Regions from separate parts of the Streptacidiphilus sp. PAMC 29251 genome, predicted to be linked through region 2. Evidence: predicted binding sites of a transcription regulator. Region 2 holds the regulator's gene; the other holds the start of a gene.
The links. The regulator HrcA, encoded in region 2, represses chaperone genes, less so after heat shock. The targets are predictions, from matches to a motif close to TTNGCACTCNGNNNNNCNGAGTGCNAA.

Region 1: a site for HrcA is predicted at 1,730-1,756, ahead of ACXKR8_RS30270 (FmdB family zinc ribbon protein). Genes of this name have one in related genera too.

What each region holds. Positions count from the first base shown of each region.
Region 1 covers NZ_CM135725.2:6,340,231-6,344,438, forward strand. The annotation lists gene ACXKR8_RS30260 (hypothetical protein) at 1-98, opposite strand, end outside; gene ACXKR8_RS30265 (S-methyl-5'-thioadenosine phosphorylase) at 480-1,331, opposite strand; gene ACXKR8_RS30270 (FmdB family zinc ribbon protein) at 1,350-1,718, opposite strand; gene ACXKR8_RS30275 (potassium/proton antiporter) at 1,848-3,341, opposite strand; partial or broken gene ACXKR8_RS30280 (penicillin acylase family protein) at 3,517-4,208, shown strand, end outside.
Region 2 covers NZ_CM135725.2:3,443,516-3,447,723, forward strand. The annotation lists gene ACXKR8_RS16140 (16S rRNA (uracil(1498)-N(3))-methyltransferase) at 1-430, opposite strand, end outside; gene dnaJ (molecular chaperone DnaJ) at 473-1,621, opposite strand; gene hrcA (heat-inducible transcriptional repressor HrcA) at 1,675-2,706, opposite strand; gene htpX (zinc metalloprotease HtpX) at 2,904-3,824, shown strand; gene pspAB (PspA-associated protein PspAB) at 3,882-4,208, shown strand, end outside.

The DNA.
Region 1 (4,208 bases), 2.9 Mb from region 2:
GCGACGGGCACCGGGGCGGGCTGCTCCGCTGCGGGCTCCTCGTCCCAGGCCCGGCCGTCCCAGGCCCTGCCGTCCCACACCTCCTCCGCGGTCCACACCGGCGTCGGATCCGAGCCCGGGGCGGTATCAGCGGCCGACTCGGGGCCGCAGCAGCGGCCGGGGCGTCGCGGCCCGGGGTGGGGCGGAGGGAGTGCGTACGATGCCGGTTCACATAGCGGACCGGGCTGTCGATCATCGCGGACATGGCTGGTCACCACCTGCGGGTCGGGGGAGTGGAGGGGTAGCCCGCACCGGCCGGAGCCGGTGGAACTGCCTCCACTCTGGCCCGTTCCGCAACCGCGATCAGCCCCCGACCCTGAGCCTGTGGACAACTCGGGGGCTGTGCATAACTTCGCCACCCGCAGGGGTGAAAACAACAGCAGCAGGCTGACGGGACGGGCGGATCAGACAGGACGGCCGGATCAGGCAGGATGGGCGGATCAGAACCCCAGCCCGGTCTCCAGGCCGTCCAGCGCGTGCGAGCAGACGCAGTCCCGCTCCGCGGTCGCGGGCAGCCCCGCGACCGCGCCCTGGAGCACCCCGCGCAGCCGGTCGATGCTTCCGGCGAAGACCCGCAGCACCTCGGCGTGGGTCACTCCCTCGCCCGCCTCCACTCCCGCGTCCAGGTCGGTGACCAGGGCGATCGAGGTGTAGCAGAGCCCCAGCTCCCGGGCCAGCACGGCCTCCGGGTGGCCGGTCATGCCCACCACCGACCAGCCCTGGGCCCCGTACCAGCGGGATTCGGCCCGGGTGGAGAAGCGCGGGCCCTCGATGACCACCAGGGTGCCGCCGTCCACCGGCTCCCAGCCCGCCGCTCCGGCGGCCTTCAGCGCGGTGGCGCGGCCGGCCGGGCAGTAGGGGTCGGCGGCGGAGACGTGCACCACCTCGGGGGTCAGTCCGTCCGGGCGCCGCTCGCCGTCGTAGTAGGTCTGGGTGCGGCCGGAGGTGCGGTCCACGAACTGGTCCGGAACCAGCAGCGTGCCGGGGCCGTGCTCGGGCCGCAGGCCGCCGGTGGCGCAGGGGCCGAGCACCTGGCGCACGCCCAGGGAGCGCAGCGCCCAGAGGTTGGCCCGGTAGTTGATCCGGTGCGGGGGGATCCGGTGCTCACGCCCGTGCCGGGGCAGGAAGGCGACCTGCCGCCCGGCCATCGCGCCGACGAAGAGCGAGTCGCTGGGCGGCCCGTACGGGGTGTCCACGGACACCTCGACCAGGTCGTCCACGAGCGCGTACAGGCCGGTGCCGCCGATGACGCCGATCTCGGCGGTCGGCGTGCTCTGCTGAGGGATGGTCATGTCCCGCAGCATACGAAGTCAGGCGGCCGGGCTCGATCCACTGCTCTTCGACCCCGAGGAGGACGACCCCGACGAGGAGGACCCCGACGAGGACGCGGCGGAGGTCGAGGCGGGCGCCGGGGTCGACGACGAGGTGGACGGGGCCGAGGACGACGAGGAGTCACCCGTCGACATGCCCGAGCCGGACGAGCTCACCGTGCTGCTCGACGAGGAGCGGCTGTCGGTGCGGTAGAAGCCGCTGCCCTTGAAGACCACGCCGACGGCGGAGTAGATCTTGCGCAGTCTGCCGTCGCACTGGGGGCAGACCGTGAGGGCGTCGTCGGTGAACTTCTGGACGGCCTCGAGTCCGTTCCCGCACTCGGTGCACTGGTACTGGTACGTCGGCACTGTGTTTCCTCCTGGCACTCTCGCCTGATGAGTGCTAACGACGGTCCATGATGCGGTATTCCACGGCGATAGTCCACCGTGGCCACTGTGAGCTGTGACAACAGCCGGCGGCAAGCAGCCCCGCGGGGGTCAGTACTCACCCCTGCGGTCGAGCCAGCCGGCCAGCTTTCCGGCCCGGTCGACGGCCCGCAGCCGCCGCTCGGCCCGGTCCCGCACCTGGTCGGTGGCGACCACCAGCAGGTCGTCGCCGGGGCGCAGCACGGTCGCAGGCCCCGGCACGAAACTGGCGCCGTCGCGGACCACCAGGGTCACCGCCGCGCCCTTGGGCAGCCGCAGCTCGCTGACCTCGACGCCGGCCAGCCGGGATCCCGGCTCCAGGGTCAGCGACAGCAGGTGCCCGTACAGCCGCTCCAGCGGCGCGGACTCCACGTCCAGCCTGCCTGCCTGGGCCGGGTTGCCGATGCCCAGGGTGCGGGCCACCCAGGGCAGGGTGGGGCCCTGGACCAGGGTGAACATCACCACCAGCAGGAAGACGGTGTTGAACAGCTGGTCGGCCCCCGGGACGTCGCCGACCACCGGGATGGTGGCCAGCACGATGGGCACCGCCCCGCGCAGCCCGGCCCAGGACAGCAGCACCTGTTCCCGCCAGGGGATCCGGAACGGGGTCAGTGTCAGCACCACCGACATCGGTCGGGCCAGGAAGACCAGGACCAGTCCGACCACCAGCGCGGGGACGATCGCGTCGACCATGGTGCGCGGGTTGACCAGCAGTCCGAGCAGCACGAACATGCCGATCTGGGCGATCCAGGCCAGGCCCTCGGCGAAGCCGCGGGTGGCCGGGCCGTGCGGTAGCCGGGAGTTGCCGAGGATCAGCGCGCAGATGTAGACGGCGAGGAATCCGGAGCCGTGCAGCAGCGCCCCGCCGGCGTAGGCGAGCAGGGTCAGCGCGACCACGGCGATGGGGTAGAGCCCGGAGGACGGCAGGGCGACCCCGCGCAGCGCCAGCGCGCCCAGTCTGCCCACCAGCAGCCCGGTGACCAGGCCGATCGCGAGCTGCAGCACGATGGAGCCGAGCAGCAGGTACCAGCTGTCGATGGGTCCGGTGGTGGCGAAGGCGACCACCAGGATGACCACCGGGGCGTCGTTGAAGCCGGACTCGGCCTCCAGCAGGCCGCTGAGCCGGGACGGCAGCGGCACCCGGCGCAGCACCGAGAAGACGGCGGCGGCGTCGGTGGACGAGACGACCGCGCCCAGCAGCAGCGACAGCCGCCAGTCCGCGCCGGTGAGCAGGTGCGCGCCCAGGGCGGTGACCGCGACGCTGACGCCGGTGCCGACGGTGGCCAGCACCGCCGCGGCCGGGGCGGACGGTCTGATCTCGGTCCAGGAGGTGCCGAGGCCGCCCTCGGCGAGGATCACCACCAGCGCCGCGTAGCCGAGGACCTGGGTCAGCGAGGCGTCGTCGAAGGCGATGCCGAGGCCGTCCTGGCCCAGGGCGACACCGATGCCGAGGTAGAGCAGCAGGCTGGGGAGTCCGCTGCGGGAGGCCAGTCGCACCGCGGCGACGGCGACCAGCAGGATGAGGGAGAACGCGAGCAGCAGGGTGTCGAGATGGTGGACGGTCACTCAGTGGCACCTCACGACAGATGAAGGGTCATTGGTCTGTGCAATATTTTACCTGCTCTTGGTATTCCTGATCCGCCGATACCGGTCGTAGCCGGTTCCGGTACAGGTGTTAGCGTCGGCTCCGCCGCATCGCACCGCTCGGCGGCGGACGAGCCCCTGCCCCACAAGGACCCTGATGCCCCGCACCAAGAAGTTCCGGCGGTTCCGACTGCTGGTGATCCTGCTCGCGCTGCTGCTGGTCGTCGGCGCGGCGGTCGGCGGATGGCTGGGGGTGAGGACGGTCAAGTCCTCGTTCCCGCAGACCACCGGCACCCTCCAGCTGAAGGGCCTGTCCGGTCCGGTCACCGTGATCCGTGACAGCAAGGGCATTCCGCAGATCTACGCGAGCACCTCGGCCGACCTCTTCATGGCCCAGGGCTTCGTCCAGGCCCAGGACCGCTTCTGGCAGATGGACGTCGACCGGCACATCACCTCGGGCACGCTGTCCTCGATGTTCGGCAAGTCGCAGGTGCAGACCGACACCTTCGTGCAGACCATGGACTGGGCCGGCACCGCGCAGAAGGAGTACGACACCCAGCTCGACCCCGCCACCAAGCAGTACCTCCAGGCGTACTCGGCCGGGGTCAACGCCTGGCTGGGCGAGCACCCGGGCGGCGCGGGTGCCTCGCTGGAGTACGCGCTGCTGGCACCGCCCACAGCGGCTACAAGCCGGCCCCGTGGACCCCGGTGGACTCGGTGTCCTGGCTCAAGGCCATGGCCTGGGACCTCAGCGGCAACATGCAGCAGGAGGTCGACCGCTCGCTGCTGTCGCAGAGCCTCAGCAAGCAGCAGATCGCCGATCTCTACCCGGCCTACCCGTACAGCGCC
Region 2 (4,208 bases):
ACTGCTTGCCGGCCTCACGGGCGGTGGCCCGCCACTTCCCCAGGGCCTTGAGGCCCCGGTCGCCCTTCCACTGGGTGATGCAGCGCGAGGCCGCCCAGGGGACCACCTCGTCCACGCCGACCTCGGTCATCAGCTCGACCGCGAGCTCGCCCCGGTCGCCCTTGGGCAGCGCCTGCACCACCACCACCCGCAGCGCGGGCTCGGGTTCGGCCAGCAGCCCGGAGACCTGAACCTCCAGCGCCTCCTTGCCGAGCACGGCGGCGACCGAGCCGGACACCCCCTGGCCCGCGCCGTCGGTCAGCACCAGCTGCTCGCCGACGGCCAGCCGCCGCACCGCGACCGCGTGCCGGCCCTCCGCGCCGTCCAGCCGGACCACCGAGCCCACCGGGCCCAGCTGCGAGGTCTCCACCACGAACACGGGGGCTGTCACGACGTACGTTCCTGTCCTTGCTGTTCCTGGGAGCCGTGCGGCTCAGGCGCGGCCGTTGAAGGCGTCCTTCAGCCGGGAGAAGAGGCCCTGCTGGCCCGGCTCGAAGGTGCCCTTGGGGCGCTCCTCGCCGCGCAGCGCGGCGAGCCGCCGCAGCAGGTCCTCCTGCTCCGGGTCGAGCTTGCCGGGGGTCTGCACCTCGACGTGCACTATCAGGTCGCCGCGGCCGCCGCCGCGCAGGTGGGTGATGCCGCGCCCGTGCAGCGGGATGGACTGCCCGGACTGGGTGCCGGGGCGGACGTCGATCTCCACCTGGCCGTCCAGGGTCTCCAGCGGGACCTTGGTGCCCAGCGCCGCCGCCGTCATCGGCAGCGTCACGGTGCAGTGCAGGTCGTCGCCGCGGCGCTGGAAGATCTTGTGCGCGTTCTCGGCGATCTCGACGTAGAGGTCGCCGGCCGGGCCGCCGCCGGGGCCGACCTCGCCCTCGCCGGCCAGCTGGATCCTGGTGCCGTTGTCGACACCGGCCGGGATCTTCACGGTCAGCGTGCGGCGGGCGCGGACCCGGCCGTCGCCGGCGCACTCGGGGCAGGGGGTGGGCACGACGGTGCCGAAGCCCTGGCACTGCGGGCAGGGGCGGGAGGTCATAACCTGGCCCAGGAAGGACCGGGTGACCTGCGACACCTCGCCGCGACCGCGACACATGTCACAGGTCTGGGCGGAGGTGCCGGGGGCCGCGCCCTCGCCGTTGCAGGTGGTGCAGACCACGGCGGTGTCGACCTGGATGTCCTTGGTGGTGCCGAACGCGGCCTCTTCGAGGTCGAGGTCGATCCGGATCATCGCGTCCTGGCCGCGCCTGGTCCGCGACCGCGGTCCGCGCTGCGCGCCGCCGGCCGCGCCGAAGAAGGCGTCCATGATGTCGCTGAAGCCGAAGCCCGCGCCCGCGCCGAAGCCGCCGGGGCCCGCGCCGCCGCCGTTCGCCGACAGGGGATCCCCGCCCAGGTCGTAGACCTGCCGCTTGTTGGGGTCCGAGAGGACCTCGTAGGCGGCGTTGATCTCCTTGAACCGCTCCTGGGTCTTCGGGTCGGGATTGACGTCAGGATGGAGTTCGCGCGCCAGTCGGCGGAACGCCTTCTTGATCTCGTCCTGACCGGCGTCACGCCGGACGCCGAGTACCGCGTAGTAGTCCGTGGCCACCAAAATGCTCCGCTTGTTCTATTCGCGCCGACGTTCCCGACACCGCTGTAAGGCTATGACGCAGCCAGGATCTGACCGACGTACCGTGCAACCGCCCGGACGGCACCCATGGTTCCCGGGTAGTCCATCCTCGTCGGCCCGAGCACACCCAGTTTGGCGACGGTCTCGTCGCCCGAACCGTAGCCCACCGACACGACCGACGTGGAATTGAGCCCTTCGTAGGCGTTCTCGTGACCGATACGGACCATCATGCCCGCGTCGGCGGTCTCCCCGAGCAGCTTCAGCAGGACCACCTGCTCCTCCAACGCCTCCAGCACGGGGGCGATGGTGAGCGGGAAGTCGTGCGGGAAGCGGGTGAGGTTGGCGGAGCCGCCGATGACGATCCGCTCCTCGGTCTGCTCGGCCAGCGCCTCGAACAGCGCGGTGAGCACGGCCGTGACCGCGCCCCGCTCCTCGCGTTCGAACGCCTCGGGCAGATCCTGCAGCAGGGTCGGCACCTCGGCGAAGCGCTGGCCCGCGGCCCTGGTGTTCAGCCGGCTGCGCAGATCGGCGAGGACCGTCTCACCGACCGCGCCGGGGCAGTCGATCAGCCGCTGCTCCACCCGGCCGGTGTCGGTGATCAGCACCAGCATCACCCGGGTCGGCGTCAGCGCCACCAGTTCCACATGGCGCACCGTCGATCGGGACAGCGAGGGGTACTGCACCACGGCGACCTGCCGGGTCAGCTGCGCCAGCAGCCGCACCGTACGGGCCACCACGTCGTCCAGGTCCACCGCGTGGTCCAGGAAGCTGCCGATGGCCCGGCGCTCGGGCGCGGACAGCGGCTTCACCTCGGTCAGCCGGTCGACGAACAGCCGGTAGCCCTTGTCGGTGGGCACCCGTCCGGCGCTGGTGTGCGGCTGGTGGATGTAGCCCTCGTCCTCGAGTGTCGCCATGTCGTTGCGCACCGTGGCCGGCGACACGCCGAGGTTGTGGCGTTCCACCAGGGCCTTGGAGCCGACCGGCTCCTCGGTCCCGACGTAGTCCTGGACGATGGCACGCAGAACCGCCAGCTTGCGGTCGTCGAGCTTGCGCTCCTCATGCACGGGCCACGCACCTCCTGTCCTCGGACACCGGCTGTCCTGTGGAGACTGGCACTCTGGCCGAACGAGTGCCAACGCCTGTTCGGCCAGTGTAAGGCGCGAGGGTAGGCCACCGGAACGCCCGCGCCCTCCCATACGTACCTGTTGGTAGGCCCTACAGGGCAGAATTGCAGCACAGGTCCATCTTGAGGAGTGGCTACATGCCCAGAACACGCTTTGCACCCGACCGCGGACTGACCAGCCGGATGCTGCTGACGATGTTCCTCATCGGGCTGCTGTATGTCGTCTTCGTCGGCGCCCTGCTGGTCTTCCTCAAGGGAGCCTGGCTGATCATCGTGATCATCGCCGGCGGCCTGTTCATCGCCCAGTTCTGGTTCAGCGACCGGATCGCCTCCTTCAGCATGGGCGCCCGCGAGGTCAGCGCCCAGGACTACCCGGAGCTGCACGGCACGGTCGACCGGCTCTGCGCCCTGGCCGACATGAAGAAGCCCAAGGTCGCCGTCGCCCAGAGCGACATCCCCAATGCCTTCGCCACCGGCCGCAACGAGAAGAACGCCGTGGTCTGCGTCACCACCGGGCTGCTCCGCCGGCTGGAGCCGGAGGAGCTGGAGGGCGTGCTCGCCCACGAGATGTCGCACGTGGCCCACAAGGACGTGATGGTGATGACCATCGCCGGCTTCCTCGGCGTGCTGACCGGCATCCTGACCAGGGTCGGCCTGCAGGCCGGGCTGTTCGGCGGCTTCAGCAGCCGGGACAACCGGGACGGCGACAACACCGGCATGGTGCTGCTGATCGTGATCGGGGTCAGCGCCGTGGCCTACAGCATCAGCTTCCTGCTGACCCGGCTGCTCTCCCGCTACCGCGAGCTCTCCGCCGACCGCGCCGCCGCGCTGCTGACCGGGCGCCCCTCGGCGCTGGCCTCCGCGCTCACCAAGGTCAGCGGGGAGATGGCGGCCATCCCCACCGAGGACCTGCGCCGCGCGCAGCCCTTCAACGCGTTCTACTTCGCCCCGGCGGTCTCCGCCCGCAAGGCGGCCAGCCAGGCCTTCTCCACCCACCCCTCGCTGCAGCAGCGGCTGGAGCAGCTGGGCCGGATCTCCGCCGAGCTGGGCCGTCCGTAGTCCTTCGCTGTATCCATCACCTCCCGTGTTTTCCGTCACCTCCCGAGGAGTGAACCCGTGGGCTTCCTGGACACGCTGCTGGGCCGTACCAAGCCGGTGAAACCGGACCTCGACCAGCTGTTCGGCCTGCCCTCGGCGGCGATCACGCTGGAGGCGGCCGCCGACTTCCGGCCGACCGGGGTCGGCTCGGTCTGCTTCTCCGCCGTCGAGGGCGGCGCCTTCGCCCAGGTCCAGCAGGAGGTCCAGGCGCTGCTGGACGCCGACACCGGGCGCGGGGGCGTGCCGATCGAGTCCACCCAGGACTCCTACGGCTACACCTGGCTGACCGCCCGGCAGAGCCCGGACGACATCGTCTCCCTGGTCAACGACGTGCACGCGGTGAAC